Regions from separate parts of the Vibrio sp. A37 genome, predicted to be linked through region 2. Evidence: predicted binding sites of a transcription regulator. Region 2 holds the regulator's gene; the other holds the start of a gene.
The links. The regulator CRP, encoded in region 2, controls carbon source genes, mostly activating them, when cyclic AMP is high. The targets are predictions, from matches to a motif close to TGTGANNNNNNTCACA.

Region 1: the regulator CRP is predicted to act here: its motif matches at 4,853-4,868, upstream of udp (uridine phosphorylase).

What each region holds. Positions count from the first base shown of each region.
Region 1 is NZ_JBLNLI010000012.1:71,047-80,648, reverse strand. Features, by position in the region: gene apbC (iron-sulfur cluster carrier protein ApbC) at 1-710, opposite strand, end outside; gene metG (methionine--tRNA ligase) at 866-2,932, shown strand; gene ACM2FC_RS18200 (hypothetical protein) at 3,198-4,004, shown strand; gene udp (uridine phosphorylase) at 4,007-4,771, opposite strand; gene ACM2FC_RS18190 (zinc/cadmium/mercury/lead-transporting ATPase) at 5,007-7,328, opposite strand; gene ACM2FC_RS18185 (MATE family efflux transporter) at 7,412-8,881, opposite strand; gene ACM2FC_RS18180 (CBS domain-containing protein) at 8,977-9,393, opposite strand.
Region 2 is NZ_JBLNLI010000005.1:156,669-166,270, reverse strand. Features, by position in the region: gene astA (arginine N-succinyltransferase) at 1-754, shown strand, start outside; gene astD (succinylglutamate-semialdehyde dehydrogenase) at 770-2,227, shown strand; gene ACM2FC_RS10880 (DUF1338 domain-containing protein) at 2,240-3,034, shown strand; gene crp (cAMP-activated global transcriptional regulator CRP) at 3,113-3,745, opposite strand; gene ACM2FC_RS10870 (phosphoribulokinase) at 3,985-4,854, opposite strand; gene ACM2FC_RS10865 (YheU family protein) at 4,918-5,145, opposite strand; gene ACM2FC_RS10860 (TIGR02444 family protein) at 5,170-5,643, opposite strand; gene ACM2FC_RS10855 (ABC transporter ATP-binding protein) at 5,643-7,562, opposite strand; gene kefG (glutathione-regulated potassium-efflux system ancillary protein KefG) at 7,968-8,537, shown strand; gene kefB (glutathione-regulated potassium-efflux system protein KefB) at 8,539-9,602, shown strand, end outside.

The DNA of each region.
Region 1 (9,602 bases), on a different contig from region 2:
GGCGTTGTTACAATAACTGCAGCCGTCACTGGAAACCTTTGCGATAAGGTCAGTTGGATATCACCTGTGCCCGGTGGCATATCAATAACAAGATAATCAAGATCTGGCCACTCAGTTTCCTCAAGTAACTGTCCGAGAGCCTTAGATGCCATAGGACCACGCCAAATTGCTGCTTGCTCTTTGTCGACGAGATAACCTATCGAATGAGTATAAAGGCCATAAGCGTTAATTGGCTGCATCCACTTGTTGTCTTTTACTAAAGGACTCGCATCTTGTTGATCGAGCATCATAGGGACAGAAGGTCCATAAATGTCTGCATCTAACAGGCCGACTTTTGCTCCGCTACGTGCAATTGCCAAAGCAAGGTTGACTGAAGTCGTGGACTTACCAACACCACCTTTTGCAGAAGTAACAGCAATGATGTTTTTTACACCTTTGGTGTATTTAGCGATATGCGACTCAAGGGCTTTGACCTCGGTTTTTATCGTCACATTCACTGGAGGAATCTGGTTTGCCTCAAGTTGCTGTTTAACCCAATCTTGCAGTTGTGTCTCAATACTATTGGAAGCGAATGGCAGGGTGATGCCAATATTGCTGCCATCCGGCTCAGTCAGAACATGTGGTTGAGCAGCCCAATTTTCGATGAGCTGAGGGTGCTGAAAATCATTCAGCCATTGAGAAAAATCTTGTTTGGAAATTAACTGACGCATATATCCTCCGTTTGGCCTAATCCTACCATCTCGCCAAGCAAGACAAAACCCAAGGCTTATACGGTTTTTCGTTTAGTGGAGTCCTTTGATTTAATGAAGTCATGAGTTAGTATTACTCATCATTTTTATACCTATCGAAAAGCGAAATAATAAGTATGGCAACCGATCCAAGAAACTTTCTTTCTAGAAAATTGCTGGTAACTTGCGCCCTCCCGTATGCTAACGGTTCAATTCACCTTGGCCATATGCTCGAGCATATTCAAGCTGATATCTGGGTACGCTATCAACGCCTGCGCGGCAACACTGTGAATTTTATCTGTGCCGATGACGCACATGGCACGCCAATCATGCTGAAAGCACAGCAGATGGGTATCTCTCCTGAAGAGATGATTGCCGCAGTGAGCGAAGAGCACCAAAAAGATTTCGCCGGATTCGATATTAGCTTTGATAACTACCACAGTACTCACTCAGATGAGAACCGTGAACTGGCTTCGCACATCTATCTACAACTCAAAAAGAACGGCTTCATCTCAAGCCGCACCATTTCTCAACTTTACGATCCTGAGAAAGAGATGTTCTTACCAGACCGCTTTGTTAAAGGCACCTGCCCGAAGTGTAAGTCAGAAGATCAATACGGTGACAACTGTGACAACTGTGGTGAAACTTACAGCCCAACTGAATTGATTGACCCGAAATCAGCAGTCTCTGGTGCGACTCCTGTAATGAAGGATTCTGAACACTTCTTCTTCGATTTGCCTCAGTTCGAAAGCATGCTTAAAGAGTGGACTCGCTCTGGTACTTTGCAATCAGAAACAGCAAACAAAATGCAGGAGTGGTTCGAGTCTGGTCTGCAGCAGTGGGATATTTCCCGTGATGCGCCATACTTTGGTTTCGAAATCCCGGGCGAAAAAGACAAGTTTTTCTATGTTTGGCTAGACGCACCTATCGGCTACATGGGTTCATTTAAAAATCTATGTGACAAACGCGATGATCTTGATTTTGATGAGTACTGGAACAAGGATAGCCAAACGGAGCTTTATCACTTCATCGGTAAAGACATTGTTTACTTCCACAGCCTTTTCTGGCCTGCAATGTTGGAAGGCTCTGGTTTCCGCAAACCAAATAACGTCTTCGTACACGGCTATGTCACGGTAAATGGCGCTAAGATGTCTAAATCTAAAGGCACGTTTATCAAAGCAAGTACATACTTAGACCACCTCGACCCAGAATGTCTCCGCTACTACTACGCTGCGAAACTAAATAGCCGCATCGACGATTTAGATCTTAACCTTGAAGACTTCACTCAACGTGTTAATGCAGACGTAGTAAACAAAATTGTTAACCTTGCTTCACGCAATGCTGGATTTATCAGCAAACGATTTGAAGGCAAATTATCTGCGAATTTCGCTGAGCCAGAACTATACAATGAGTTCGTTGCAGCAGCTGACCGTATCGCTGAGCTTTATGAGACTCGTGAGTTCGGCCGAGCAATTCGTGAAATTACAGCACTAGCAGACAAAGCAAACCAATACGTTGATGAGAAAGCGCCTTGGGTTGTTGCGAAAGAAGAAGGCAAAGATCAAGAGCTACAAGATATCTGCTCTGTAGGTATTAACCTGTTCCGCGTTCTGATGACATACCTAAAACCTGTGATGCCTGAACTGGCTGCTCGCTCAGAGTCTTTCTTAAATGAAGAACTCACTTGGCAAGGTATGCAGTCACCGTTAACTGACCATACAATTACCAAGTTCAAGGCCCTGTTTAACCGTATCGACCCGAAAAAAGTTGATGCTATGGTTGAAGCATCAAAAGAAGATGCGGCAGCTGAGGTGGCAGCAAAAGAAAAAGCGGAAGCGACTCAAAACGAAACTGAACTGAGCAAAGACCCAATTGCGGAAGAGATTGAGTTTGACGCCTTTGCTAAAGTAGACATGCGCATTGCAAAAATCATCTCTTGTGAAGAAGTGCCAAAGGCAAACAAACTGCTTAAATTCCAATTGGATATTGGTGGTGAAACCCGTCAAGTATTCTCAGGTATTAAATCTGCTTACAAGCCTGAAGAGCTAGAAGGCAAATTGACAGTGATGGTTGCCAACCTAAAACCTCGCAAGATGAAGTTTGGTATGTCTGAAGGCATGATTCTGGCAGCAGGTCCTGGTGGTAGCGATCTTTGGATCCTCGAACCGCATGAAGGCGCTCAACCTGGAATGCGCGTCATGTGATCTCTCTTAACACTTATACCTATTACAGCAATTTTTGATCAATTAGTTGCTGGCATTGGTTTTATTCAAATCCCCAGCTTTCAAGCTGGGGATTTTCTTTCTAGGGCAAATTGCACCAACTTGATACACTCCTCATAAAGCAACATTTATAATTGATTGATTTTAAATGACTTTACCCTTGGCATGTTATCTGCTTCAACGAAATGAAATGCTTCGAAATGTCATATTGGCCAAGGACATTTCAATCACTGGAGGAGGAGAGCCCATGTTCATACTTATCTCGATCTTAGTATCGTGCTGCGTTTTACTCTCCCTAATGTTTCTTTCAAAGCAAAGGGAAACAACATTCACACGCAAGTACGACGTCGTCGTTATCTTGCGCGAAATTCTACTTCTAATCCGTAAATCTCGTAGCTACACTCACTGCAATATAGTGTTAAATGAAAATACCAATAGCAAAGTACTCGATATCACCGCACAACTTGAAGAAAAGTCCAACCAATTAATCGCTCTCTCTCCATTTGAAAGTAAATCAACTTATCGAGTGTTCCAGCTTATGTTGCGAGCCTTATCGAGAGAGTGGCAAGATCGATCGGTAGCGCGGAATCAAATGATCCATGGAAAGACGATTCGCCACTGCTTATTTCTTATCGATGAAATTGTTATTACATGGCTAGTTGAAGCGGGAAGAGAAGACTTGAGTGTTGAATATCACCAAAACTGGCAACAGGTAGCAGACTCAATGGAAGTTCTGACTCAGCTAAGAATTTCCCTACAAGATATACATAGTGTTGAAGGTTATGAGCGCTCTAAGTATTACTGCACCAAAATGCGTCGAAAAATAAATCTGCTTTCAATTATCTCGCCGCTGACACTGACTTCTCCGGCCTGCGGTAAAGCGTTAAGAACTTTAGAAGAGCTCGTTAGTAACCCAAATTATGAGAGAGATATCGACTGCCTATATCAGCTAACTTCGGATATCTCTCTTAATATTGCTAGGGTATATGACCAAATATTATCAGACCTTACAGAGCAACTTTACGCACCATTGCCAAAGGTGAGTTTCGCATAACATTATGACGTTAGCATCTTACGTGCAGCATCCACGACGACCTGAATTGTCCGTACTTCCGTAGATTTCAAAGTCTCTTGATCTGGTATCTCTTTTTGCGTGCGATTTACCAACACACCCGCGACACAACCAGCCTTTAGACCCGAACTTGCACACATAGTCAGCAAAGTAGCAGACTCCATTTCAAAATTGAGCACGCCCATCTCTTGCCACTCTTTCATCGAGCCTTGGAAGCGTTTAACTACCCGACCTGAAAACGTATCGTATCTCTCTTGCCCTGGATAAAATGTATCGCTTGATGCGGTTACACCCATGTGCACTGAGCTGCCAGACTCTATTGCTGCTTCGCGCATAGCCAGTACAATGTCAAAATCTGGTACAGCTGGAAACTCTAACGGCGCGAAGTGTTGGCTTGCTCCATCTAAACGAACCGAGCCTGTGGTAACAATGATGTCACCTACATTTACATGAGGTTGAATAGCCCCCGTAGTTCCAACGCGCAGGAAGTTAGTCACTCCTAACTGAGCCAACTCTTCAACTGCAATAGAAGTAGAAGGTCCACCAATACCAGTAGAACACACAACTACCGAATGACCGTTCAATTCACCCAAATATAAGGTGTACTCTCTATGGCTAGTTAGAAACACAGGGTTTTCCAACAGCTCTGCAATTTTCTTAACCCTAGCTGGATCGCCCGGGATAATCGCTAACGTCGCACCCTTTAAATCTGGTTGTGTGATACCTAAATGAAACACCGCTTCGGACATATGAGCTCCTTGCTTGGCTTGTTGCCTTTGTATTGATTCATAGTTTAGACGGATAATTTATAGATTAACTACTCTAATTTATGTGATAAAAAACACATATAGTGGTAATCAAATAATGGAAATTGCATAGTTAATCGGTTTGCATCACATTTAGTAATATTCAACAAGTACCTATAGCAAAAGCGCTCACATTAAATGTGAGCGCTTATTCAAAGTGGGCTTGAGTGCCTAACGATTACTTAGACTTTTTAGCTAACTTCGGCTTATAACTCAATAGTCTCAACGCATTTAGAGTAACCAAAGCAGTTGCACCGCTATCGGCAAGTACTGCTGCCCAAAGCCCTGTCACCCCTAACAAGCTAGTGACTAAAAATATTGCCTTCGTACCAACGGCCAAAGTAATATTCTGCTTAACATTAGCCAGAGTGGAGCGAGACAACTCAATCATATTCGCAAGCTCAACCAAGCGATTATGGGTAATTGCAGAGTCTGCCGTTTCAAGAGCAACGTCTGTCCCTCCTCCCATAGCGATACCAATACTCGCTGCCTTCATCGCTGGCGCGTCATTGATACCATCACCCACCATCGCTACGTGGTGTTCACGAGACATTTGTTCCACATAATCGACTTTGTCTTGGGGCAACAAGCTTGCTTTATAATCGATACCAATTTGGGCGCTCATTGCGGCAGCACTTCTTGGGTTATCTCCCGTAAGCATAATTGAATTGATACCCAGTGCTTTTAGTTGACGCACGGCTTGCTCAGAGTCTTCTCTCAGTGTGTCTTGCCAAGCAATAATTCCAACGACTTGCCGTTCATCTTTAATCACCACGACAACCGTTTTACCATTACTTTCAAGGCGTTGTACTTGTGACTCGATGTCACTATCCAGTTGGATATTAACCTTGCTTGGTGCGATAGCACTATATCGAATGCCATCGACAATACCCGTGACTCCACTACCGATTAATGCCTGTTTATCTACTGCTTCAGGCAATGTAATGTCTAAGCTTTCCGCTCTTTTTACCAATGAAACCGCTAGTGGATGGCTCGACCCGACTTCAATCGCCGCAGCCGCTACCAACAACTCATGTTCGCTAAGACCCGAGTATGGCAAAACATCAGTTACGTCGGGTTTGCCTTTAGTCAACGTACCCGTTTTATCAAAAGCAATCGTTTCAACTTTACCCAGCTGCTCAAGTGCGGCTCCACCTTTGATGAGCGCTCCACGACGCGCTGCTGCGGCAAGCCCAGATGTAATGGCAGCAGGTGTCGAAATAACCAAAGCACAAGGGCAAGCAATGAGTAACATAGCAAGACCACGATACACCCAAGTATCCCAAGGTTGTGCAAAGAACAACGGCGGCACTATTACGACAGCCAATGCGACTAACATCATTGCTGGTGTATACCAGCGGCTAAACTTATCGAGAAACCTTTCAAGTGGTGCTTTTCTAGATTCAGCCTGTTCAATAAGGTGTAAAATTCTATCGATTGCATTTTCACCTTGCTCTGAAGTAATAGCGAATCTCACCACCTTATCCACGACAACCGAGCCAGCCATAACTGCTTCATCTCGATAACGCTCAACAGGGATGGATTCTCCAGTTAATGCACTTTCATCAAAACTGGCAGCAGCGTCAATCAACTTACCATCTGCTGGTAACCTTGCTCCCGGAGCAACCTCAATAACATCTCCCGGTTTAAGTTCACTCGCCGCCACTTCTACCCTTTCTCCATCGACGATTTTTATCGCATTTTCAGGGACAAGTTTCATTAACGCTTGAACGCCACTTCTTGCTCTAGATGCTGCAAAGGCCTCTAGCCGTTCACCAATCAAAAAGAGCAGCAACACCATTGCGGCTTCCGTTGTTTCACCTAGATATAAAGCACCAAGAGCCGCTACGCTCATTAATGTTTCAATAGCAAACGGAGTACCAGACATTGCAAGCCTTATCGCTTTTGTAGCAATTGGATAAAGGCCAATGATGCAGGTAAAAATGAATATCCACTCACTCACTAACGGGTAAAATGGATTGAGAGATGCAGCAATACCAACAGCGAGAGCAACAGAGATAACATGGAAGTTTTCTTTGAGGAATTGTAGCTTGCCTGATGTTTGTTTTGATTGAGAGGTAGAATTTGCACTCTCTTTTAGTGTAAAACCCGTTTTTTTGACTATCGTTTTTACTTTATCGACGACTGAATCGTCTTCGATTTTTACTACTAATTTTTCGGTAGCAAAGAGCACTTTCGTCTCTAGTACCCCGTCGACATTGGAGACTGCTGTTTCTATTTTACTTGCACAAGATGGGCAGTCCATTCCTGCTACAAGCCAACTTTTTGTTACATAGCGACCTTCAGCCTTTCGCCGTTCACCTTCTTCTTCTAACGATTCGTCGCTAGAACTGGAACACGAACTGCTACCACAGCACGAATCTAATGCTGTCACACCTTCAATCTGAATGGACGTTAATTTTGGCGAGGAACACGCTGCATTAAAACCTGGATTAAATATTTGTTTGCTTACGCGACAAGCTTGATGTTTAGTGCACATATTCTGTCTCCTTCATTGAATGTACACTAAGTTTAAACCTTGGAGCATACTCCAAGGTCAAGAGAAAATTTTAAAGTTAATATCTAAGTTTTGCGAGAGTATTCATCTTCACTGTTCTTAGTCGCAGCACTCACCTCTTCAATCAACATCGCATCGTGAGAACAAAAAGGTTGAGTATTGACACACTTGATAGACGGATCGTCCACCGCCACCGCAAGTTCTTCACCTTGCATTAAATGCGTAATGTGACGTCTTAGCACAACAATCGCCAGTGAGCCAAAAACGAGTGTTCCAATAGCACTACCATACAAAACACCGACGGCCCCGGATAGATGAGCACCAATATAAACAAATGGATAAGTACCGATCGTCGCTTTGCCAAGGTTGAGTGCCGTCGAGTAAAGTGGTTTGCCTAAGTTATTAAATGACGCATTGGCAACAAACAATGTGCCATTAAAGATATAACTGATCGCAATGTAAGTGCAAAACGTTGCGACGATGACCGCTGCGTCACCTGTTAGCTTAAATGCCTCGATTATCAGCCCTTGAGCAAAGTAAAGAATGATGCAAACGACAAGCACGTAAGAAATGGTAACAACAATCGAGTTTTTAAGAATATCTCTGATTCTATCAAAGCGCTCAGCACCAAAGTTCTGACCAATAATCGGTCCAATAGCACCAGACAGCGCAAATACGATACAAAATGTCACGGGCACAACACGACCAATCACTGCATACCCTGCAACATAGTCCTCACCAAATTTAGCGATAAATGCCGTAATGATTGCATTTCCAATTGGTGTAGCCGTATTGGTAATAATGGCTGGTACAGCAATACTACAGATCGACTTTAGGTGGTTAAACCATCTTGTCACAGAAGGCATAGCCAATAAGTCATACACTTTTATCAACGGGTATATCGAGAAAAACAGCACAGTGAACCGAGCAATAACCGAAGCTATCGCAGCTCCTTCAACGTTCCAACCAAACGCAAAGATAAAAATTGGATCAAGCGCAGCATTAACAATGCCGCCATATAATTTCGACCACATTGACCGTTTGGCATCTCCTGCAGCCCGCAAGCCAGCGCCACAGGACATAGCAAGGGAAAGTATTGGACCAGATGGGATTAAAATTCGCAAATAATCTGCCGCTCGCTCAGCCGCAAGCCCTTGTGCACCTATTGCATGTAGCAATTCGGGGATATACAAAAACATGATTACGCTAACGATAGAGCTAATAATGAATGCGGTCATTACCACACTAGTACCCAACTCTCTCGCTTTTTGGCGCTGTTTAGCACCTATGGCTTTCGATACCAAAGCCCCCATGGCAATAGAAGTGCCGATTGAAATAGAGGTAGAGAAAAAGACTAAAGTGCCAGCGAATCCTATCGCAGCTGCAAGCTCTACTTGTCCCAACATACTGATAAACAGCATATCCAGTAAGTCGACGACAAATAGCCCCATCAGCCCAACTGAGCCTGCTCCAGTCATTACCAAAATATGCTTCATTGTCGAACCTTCGACAAATTTGGCGTGATGATTCGACATAGAATTCCCCAAAAAAAAGAAAAGGCGCAATCAGCGCCTCAATCGTGAACAGCAGTTTAGAGCGGCTCTTTTACTCAGACAGAGCAGCTATAAAGTTAAACTGGGTGCTGGAAACAATCATTGAGATTTTTACCGATAGCTTTTAATACATCAGAACGAGTGATAATTCCAACTAATTTTCCACCATCAACAACCGGATAGGCTTTCGGCTTACCTACCTTCATTTTATCCGCCAATTCGATAATGCTAGTGTCAGGCGAAACTGACAGCACTTCACCATGCATGCAGTCCCCGACAATGTGAGTGTCTTGACAGAAATAACTGACCTTAACGAGTTTTTCCAACAAGTCTTGTTCAGAGAGAAAACCAATAACCTCTTCCCTATCATTGATTACAGGTCCGCCCATATGAGGAGATTTCATCACTTTTTCTAAGGCAGCACTTAACGACATTTCAGCTTTAAACGTGACGGCTTTCGTCGTCATATAATCTTTAACTTTGAGTGATTCCATCCCTCATCTCCTAAATACGCGAAAACACAAAATAGCTATACCTTAATTGTTGTTTAATTTCTTGAATTTACTAAATGGATTTCACTAATTTTACTAATAGGTGATGCCTATCAAATTTTACGGGAGACACACTAATAAGCTTTTCAGTAAAAAGAGGAGGGGTAATGGAGATTTTAAAGAAGGAATTCATGAAATTAGGGCACTCCCTA
Region 2 (9,602 bases):
TTCCTATCACATTAGTAAAGTGGTTCACTCATCCCCGAAACTAGGGGTAAATAATGTGGTGAAATTGCTAACGTTTGGCAATAACTACACCGGTTGCAGCGAGATCTGTACACTATTTTTGCGGCCAAGCTTTCGTAAAGGGTTGAATGGCCGACTGATGTCTAAATGTCGTTTCTTGATGATGGCTGAGCACCCTGAGAGATTTTCCGAGACTATTTTCGCTGAAATGCGGGGTGTATCTGATGCTGATGGTAATTCTCCATTTTGGCAATGGCTTCAAGAGCACTTTTTTTCTATTGACTTCACCTTAGCAGATTACCTGACAGGCATTGGTAAAAAAGGTTTTATCGCCGATCTGATGCCAAAACTGCCCATTTATATCAACTTACTCAGTGCAGAAGCGCAGGCTGTGATAGGCAAGGTTCATGACAATACTAAGCCAGCTCTAAAACTGCTTGAGCGAGAAGGTTTCAGTTGCCGAAATTATGTGGATATTTTTGATGGGGGTCCAACGGTTGAGTGCGATCGAAAAAACATTGAATCGGTGCGTCATTCTGCGAAAGCGACCGTGCAGATTTGTGAACACTCAAGCTCGCAAGACTACTTAGTCAGTAACACTTCGTTCGAAAACTTTCGTGCGACTACTGCCAAGTTAGCGTATGACCACGAAACAGAGAGTGTATTGATGGCTGAAGAAGTCGCAAAAGCGTTGTTAGTGGAAGATGGGAACAAAGTGAGAATATTGGCGTTATAGATAAGGTACATGATTATGACTCAATGGATTGCCGGAAAGTGGCAACAAGGTGAGGGCGAGTCAATAAGCTCAATCAGCCCTTACAATAATGAAGAAATTTGGCAGGGGAAAAGTGCGACCACAAGTCAGGTTGTAGAAGCTGTTGCCGCTGCTCGTAGTGCTTATTTGTCTTGGAAGAAAACCAGTTTTGCTGACCGTGAAAAGGTTGTTTTAGCATTTGCAGAGTTGGTGAAACAAAATAGCGAAGAAATCGCAAAGATTATCGCCCAAGAGACGGGAAAGCCGCTGTGGGAAACACGCACAGAAGCTGCCGCAATGGCAGGAAAGATAGCGATTTCTATCCGTGCTTATCATGACCGTACTGGTGAAGTGACACGAGAAGCGGCTGGCAATCAGATTGTATTGCGCCATCGTCCACTAGGTGTCATGGCAGTATTTGGTCCTTATAACTTCCCGGGTCACCTACCGAATGGGCACATTGTTCCTGCGCTTCTTGCAGGTAACACAGTCGTATTCAAACCATCTGAGTTGACACCTTGGATTGGTGAGTTTGCTATGAAGTTGTGGCAACAAGCTGGTTTGCCCGATGGCGTGATTAACTTAGTTCAGGGTGCAAAAGAGACAGGGATTGCTCTAGCCGAAGCAAGGGGTATTGACGGTGTGCTGTTTACGGGCAGCGCAAATACGGGACACATCCTCCATCGCCAATTCGCAGGCCAACCAGGTAAAATGCTGGCATTGGAAATGGGTGGCAATAACCCAATGGTGATATCCGAGCTGTTTGGTGAGCTTGATGCAACGGTTTACACCATTATCCAATCTGCATTTATTAGTGCTGGTCAACGTTGTACTTGCGCTAGGCGTCTTTACGTTCCGAAAGGAGATAAAGGTGACCAGCTGCTGTCTCGTTTAGTTGAAGCAACAAAAAATATACAAGTGGGTGAACCGTTTGCAGAGCCAGCACCATTTATGGGGCCACAGATCTCAATGCAAGCGGCTGAGTTTATTTTGAATGCACAAAAGAACCTTCAATCTCTTGGAGGGCAAAGTTTGCTCGAAGCGAAAGCGGGTGAGGCTGCATTTGTGACACCGGGAATTATTGATGTAAGCGCTATTCAAGAACTTCCTGATGAAGAGTATTTTGGGCCGCTGCTCCAAGTCGTTAGATACAGCACGCTCCAAGAGGCGGTAGAGCTAGCCAATGACACACGCTATGGCTTGTCCGCAGGTTTAGTGTCTACTAAAGATTCTGAGTGGGAGTATTTTGTTGATCATATCCGTGCGGGTATCGTGAATCGCAATAGGCAGCTGACAGGTGCAAGTGGTGACGCTCCGTTTGGTGGACCTGGTGCGTCGGGTAATTTAAGGCCAAGTGCGTACTACGCAGCGGATTATTGTGCTTACCCTATGGCTTCAATGGAAGGGCAGTCAACAGTGCTTCCAGATACGCTAAGCCCAGGAATCAAATTGTAAAAAGGAGACGTCATGACGCCTGCATTATTTTTCCAGTTAATCTGGAATGATTACATCCAAAGGTTGTGTCCTTCAGCCCATCAAGTTCATGATCTTTTGCAAGAAGATGAAGCGTTGATCAATGATCACATTGCTTTGCGAACATTTAACTTAGCGCCGGTTGGTCTTGATGCGCTAGCAAAACACTTTATCGATCTTGGCTACAAAGAGTGTGGTGATTATGTGTTTGAAAGTAAGCACTTAGTCGCTAAGCATTATGAGCATCCAGATTCGACCCAGCCTAAAGTGTTCATTAGTGAGTTGGAAGTTGAAAAATTTTCCCCTCAGGTGCAAAGCATCGTCAAAACGCTGATTTCTCAAGTGACCTCACAAGTGGTGGGTGCTGATGACTTCATTTATTCAGGAAGGCCTTGGCAAGTCAGTTACCAAGACTATCTGATTTTAGCTAAGGAAAGTGAGTATGCGGCTTGGCTCGCAGCGCATGGATATGGTGCGAATCATTTTACCGTTAGTGTTAATCAACTGAATCGATTTTCTGAGGTGCAAGGCGTCAATGACTATTTGCGAGATGCTGGCTTTAGGATCAATACCTCTGGTGGTGAAGTGAAAGGTTCCCCTGAAGTGTTGCTAGAGCAGTCATCAACAATGGCAGATAAAGTCGATGTAGTCTTCAGTGATGGTGCTCAGTCTATTCCGGGCGGCTTTTATGAATTTGCTAAACGCTACTCAATGGCAAGTGGTGAGTTATACCCAGGCTTTGTTGCCGCTTCAGCAGATAAGATTTTTGAAAGTACGGACTCAAAGTAATACCACACTAAAAAGTGACAGAAATAAAACGGCCACCGATTTAGGTGGCCTGTTTTTTCGTAGGGTGTTGTTCGATGCTTATCGAGTACCGTAAACCACAATAGTTTTACCGTGTGCAGAAATTAGATTCTGCTCTTCGAGCATCTTCAAGATACGACCTACCGTTTCACGAGAACAACCTACTATTTGGCCGATCTCTTGGCGAGTGATCTTGATTTGCATACCGTCAGGGTGAGTCATTGCGTCTGGTTGTTTCGCAAGATTCAATAACGTTTGAGCAATACGTCCAGTAACGTCTAGGAAGGCTAAATCGCCCACTTTCTGACTGGTTACTTTTAGACGGCTTGCAATCTGTGAAGACAGTCTCATCAGGATGTCTGGGTTAACTTGGATTAGCTGGCGGAATTTCTTAAACGAAATTTCTGCTACCTCACAAGGAGACTTAGCTCTAACCCATGCTGTGCGCTCTTGATCCTCTTCAAATAGACCGAGCTCACCGATGAAATCGCCTTGATTTAGGTAAGAAAGGATCATTTCCTTACCTTCTTCGTCTTTGATCAGAACCGCTACAGAACCTTTAACAATGTAATATAAAGTTTCCGCCTTCTCGCCCGCATGAATTAACGTGCTTTTTGAAGGGTACTTGTGAATATGACAATGTGAAAGAAACCATTCTAACGTTGGATCAGTTTGAGGTTTACCTAGAACCATAATATCTCACTTCCTCTGCAGGGGACGCTTGCTGCTTTCCGTATTTTAGCTAAGCCCAATGGGTTTATTAGGATAAGAACTCTTTCCTTATGCTGCAAGCTATCTTGTGTCTCGCATTCAAATAGTATCCTTTTTCGAGCTCGATTTCTTGACTTTAATGGGGTAGATGGCCCCATTTTAAGCGCAAAAGTGTGCATAGGATCACGGTATGAAAACTAAACACGACTGGTGTCTAATTTTTAACCAATCTTGCCCGTCTCGATCAGTTGTTGAAGTATTGGTCTGACGATCAGTTCCATGGCAAAACTCATCTTACCTCCAGGTACCACAAGGGTATTATGACGAGACATGAATGAACCATCAATCATAGCTAGGAGGTATGGAAAGTCGACGTTCTTGATACCACGCAAGCGAATCACCACAAAGCTTTCGTCTAGGCTAGGAATACCCTTTGCGTTGAGTGGGTTGGAAGTATCGACGGTCGGGACACGCTGAAAATTGATATGAGTTCGAGAAAATTGTGGTGTAATGAAGTTGAGATAGTCATCCATTGAGCGAACAATCGAGTCCATGACCGCTTCTCTGGAGTGGCCTCTATCTCGAGTATCACGAACAAATTTCTGAATCCATTCTAAGTTTACAATGGGGACCATGCCAATAAGTAGGTCAACGTGTTGGGCAACATTGACATCGTCATCAACGACGCCACCGTGTAAGCCTTCGTAGAAAAGTACGTCTGAGTTTTCAGGTAACTCTTGCCAAGGCGTAAACGTACCTGGCATTTGATTGTATGGAACCGCTTCATCAAAGGTGTGCAGATATCGACGAACCTTTCCGACACCTTCATTACCAAATTTCTTGAAGAATTCTTCTAACGCGGGGAAATCATTGGCTTGAGGGCCAAAATAGCTGATGTGACGACCTTGTTCTCTGGCTTTCCTAATTTCGACGTCCATTTCTGGGCGAGTAAACTTATGAAAGCTGTCCCCTTCAACCCAAGCCGGCTTTACTTTCATCATGTTAAACATTTTTCTGAAAGCTTCTGAAGTCGTAGTTGTTCCCGCACCGGAGGAACCAGTGACGGCTATTATCGGATGTTTTGCTGACATGACGGACCTTGTCTTAAATCGTACTCACCTGTTTGCACTTGACTATAACAGGAAGTGAATGGGCTATGAAATATCATGTTGAAAAGTGTTGCGTAGCTGTATATCTACAGTCTCATGCAGCTCTGAGAAGACAACACAAGCTTCATTTGATTCGAGTTGAGACTTAACTTGGTCAATTTTATCTTCTAATGATATCTCTTTTTCACCATAGTCAGTCCCTTCACGCAATACAAACTCTCTGATGAGGTTGCGCAGTGTTTCAGGCTCAATTTTTTGCCACGGTATAATCACATCTTCCCCTGTTATATTTTATGCTTAGGTATATCTGGATGCTGGAGCAGAAAACGCTGAATATAAACGTTCTCCCCCTAACTGGCGGCAGTAACGCAAAGTAAGCGGAGCGCCCTGATTGGTTACGAGAGGGATTGTGTTGATGCATTCGACTAGATCGGATTGTTGCTGCTTTTCTAGTTGTAATTCGAATTGCAGTGACTCTCTATACAAGGTGTCTGGTAAATGCTGCTTGTATTTACGACGCAACTCTCGATAACTATTTAACAGAGTTTCTGAGCGGCCTAAGCACTCCTCAACCTTGTGCCAATCCTCTTCTTTAAAAGTGACTTGTTGTTCATCTAACCATTTGAGCAAAAGCAATAAATTAACATTGCCTCGAAATTGGTTTTGTAGTTCAAGACAGGCTTCTTTTACCTGGCGCACACCATAGTATTGCAAACTGAATTGCCATAAACGCTCTAATGTTAAAGAGGTGCGCGCTGGTTTTCGAGTCATTACTGATTGAATTCCTGTTCCATCTGCTCGAGGCTTTCTTGCAGTGACATCCACTCAATTTCTACCTCTTCCAGTTGAGACTTGCTGCTCGCTTGAAGCTCAAGTACTTGTGTAAGTTTAGCTTTATTTTCTGCTTCATACAGGGAAGTGTCCGATAATTGTTGTTCTGCATTGCTTAGTGCATCGTTCAATCTATCCATTTCACTTTCTAGTTTTGTCAGCGTTTTGCGAATTGGCGCAGTCTGTTTACGGAATTCTGCCTCTTTACGTTTTTGCTCTTTTCTTGAAGCGGCACTATTGGCTGCTTGGTTGTCATTCGTTTCTGGGCGACTGTCTTTTTTTATTTGTTTCTGTTGCTCTGTCAGCCACTTATAGTACCCCGTCAAATCCTCATTGAATGGGACGACTTGCTGGTCGTGAACGAGGTACAGATCATCTGTAGTTGCACGTAATAAGAAGCGGTCATGGCTGACGATGACCATCGCTCCTTCGAACGTTTGTAAAGCCATAGTTAGAGCTTGGCGCATGTCGAGGTCTAAATGGTTGGTCGGTTCATCGAGAAGCAGCAAGTTGGGTTTTTGCCAAACAATTAGTGCCAATACCAAACGCGCTTTCTCTCCGCCCGAAAAAGGCGCGACTTTTTCTAACGCTTTGTCGCCGATAAAGCCAAAGCTGCCTAAGTAGTCTCGAAGTTGTTGTTCTGTATGGCTTGGCGCGATTTGCATCATGTGCTGCAAAGGTGACTCTTCAGGGTGGAGTGTTTCTAGTTGGTGCTGAGCAAAGTAACCAATTTTAACCCCTTGAGAATAATGGAACTCACCGCCTTGAGCTTTTAGCTCACCAGAAAGCAATTTGATTAAGGTTGATTTACCTGCACCATTTCGGCCAAGCAAACCAATACGACTTCCCGGAACTAAATTTAACTGGATTTTGCTCAGGATGAGCTTATCACCGTAACCAGCCGATACCTCTTCCATGCGAAGAATTGGATTCGGCAGAGCAGAAGGTTCTCTGAAGTTAAAGCTGAATGGGTTGTCATATTGTGCAGGTAGCACTTTTTCCATTTTCTCTAGAGCTTTGATTCGGCTTTGTGCTTGACGAGCTTTGGACGCTTTGTAGCGGAATCGATCGATATAGCTTTGCATGTGCGCCATTTGTTTTTGCTGCTTTTGGTACATGGCCTGCTGCAGCACTAACTTTTGCGCTCTTTGATCTTCAAAAGATGAGTAGTTGCCGGTGTACTCGTTCAGTTGCTGGTTTTCGATGTGAATAATCCTATTCACAATTGGATCGAGAAAGTCCCGGTCGTGGGAAATTAGGATAAGGGTTCCGGGGTAATTTTGTAGCCACTTTTCAAGCCACATAACTGCATCTAAATCTAGGTGGTTGGTGGGTTCGTCAAGCAGTAACAAGTCTGAGCGACAAAGTAGGGCTTGAGCTAGGTTCAACCTCATTCTCCAGCCACCCGAGAAGTCGGTGAGATTCCAGCTCATTTGCTCTTGGCTAAAACCGAGACCATTTAATAGCTCTGAAGCTCGGGCATTGATCGTGTAGCCACCGATGGTTTCAATCTTGCCATGAAGCTCAGCAGCTAAGGTGCCGTTATTTGCATGCTCTGCTTGGGCCAATTCTTTTTCTAGGTCGCGATATTCTCGATCACCGTCGATGACGTATTCAATCGCACTACGCTCTAGAGCGGGCGTTTCCTGAGCGACCCAAGCAAGCTCCCAATGAGCAGGCTGGCTAAACGAACCAGCATCAATGGTGAGTTCGTCTTTTAGTAGAGCGAATAATGTGGACTTACCACAGCCATTTTTTCCTACTAGCCCTACTTTATTGCCAGGTTGAATTGTGGCTGAAGCGTTATCGAGCAAAGCTTTGCCACCGCGCAGAAGTTGAATATCAGAAAAGGTAATCATAAGAATAACTGGGATCTTGTTGCTGTTGTCTCGAGGGAAGATTAGAGTCTGCAGATCTCTTGAGATGAAATATCTGTTCGAATCCCAAGCTTTAAATTACGCTGCAGAGTAAGAAGCTTAGCACTCTATGTGATTCGCCTGCAACAAGGAGTAAAACTTCGAATTGAATGCTTCGGCAATCGCTTTCTAGAATAAAAGAAGCGACCAACATCTGAAAAAATCATCACAAAAGGCTAGCAGATCCTATGGGATTAATGATAAATGTCGATCATTATGCAATATGAGGTATGATTCTAAAGGAGATATGCCGAAATAACCTAAATTATTTTAAGCTTGGGTTAAACATGCAGATTCAGCCCGTAAAAGGCAATTGCCATTCAACTGATAAGGAAAGCGAAACGGCGAATGACGAAATCTACAGTAGTACCTTCAACTTCTCCTAAGGTTTTGGTGATCTACGCTCACCCAGAATCAGAAAGTTCTACCGCTAACCATACAATGATTAAGAAAATACAAGGGTTGGCGAATGTAACTGTTCATGATTTGTATGCTCAATATCCTGATTTTTTTATAGATGTTAATACAGAACATCGCCTTTTGATGGATCACGATGTTATCGTTTTTCAGCATCCTCTTTATATGTATTCCTGTCCAGCGTTATTGAAAGAGTGGTTTGACCGAGTGTTAAATAAGGGCTTTGCATTTGGGGAGAGTACAGCCTTAGAAGGAAAAGTGTGGCGAAGTGTGATTACCACAGGTGGTAATAAGGATGCTTTTGGTTCTAAAGGTTATAATAGATATCCATTAGAAGAAATTTTACAACCATTCGAGTTGATGGCAGCACTATGCAAGATGGAGTGGATTGAACCATTAGTATTGTACTGGTCTCGCAACGTAAGTGATGCTGAACGTTATCAACACGCAGAAAATTACCGTCTTTGGCTTATTGGCCTAGAAGTGACACAAGGAAGCTGACATGACCATAGACAACGACATACTAGAAAGTTGTGCCGTTTTCCTTGCTGCTGCTGTAGTAATGGTGCCAATTGCCCAGCGATTAGGACTCGGTTCAGTCCTTGGTTATCTATTGGCAGGTGTTGCAATTGGTCCATGGGGATTTGGTTTAATTGATGATGTAGATGCCATATTGCACTTTGCTGAGTTTGGTGTGGTGTTGCTTTTATTTTTGATTGGCCTTGAGCTAAATCCACGAAAGCTATGGCAGTTAAGAGGGCCTATTTTAGGTCTTGGCGGGGCTCAGGTGGTGATTACTACAGCCTTGCTATCAAGTGTTGCAAACTTAGCGGGTCTTAGCTGGCAGACCAGTTTGGTCATTGGTATGGGTTTGGCCCTTTCGTCGACAGCAATTGCGCTTAAAGTCATGGAAGAGCAAGAATTAGCCGGGACACCAACAGGGCACTCAGGGTTCGCGGTTTTATTATTTCAAGATATCGCAGTTATTCCTATGCTGGCATTATTGCCGATTTTGGCAGGAAACACGGCGGGTGATTGGTATGACGCGGCTTGGATGCTAGGTGGCGTAACAGTTTTGTTTATTTGTGGCCACTTCTTGCTGAGGCCTTTATTCCGTTATGTTGTGATGACCGGGGTTCGAGAGCTTTTCACCATGACCGCGCTACTTCTCGTGGTAGGGATTGCTGTCATCATGAAGCATCTAGGCATATCAATGGCATTGGGGACTTTTCTGGCAGGGGTTCTTTTAGCAGATAGCGAATATCGTCATGAGTTAGAAATCGCAATTGAACCCTTCAAAGGCTTATTACTGGGTTTATTTTTCATCTCTATTGGGATGGCTGTAAATTTAGGTTTATTCTTGCTGTTACCTTTTAAGGTTCTTGCTGCTGTTATTGGTCTAGTACTCGTCAAAGCTGTCATTATTTATCTGTTAGGGCGTGTATCTGGCATCCGTTCTAAAGCTCGTAGCCGGGTTGCTGCCATTTTAAGCCAAGGTGGGGAGTTCGCATTTGTTATTTTTACCGCAGCAGGGGCTGAAGGGTTACTCAATGCGGAGCAATCATC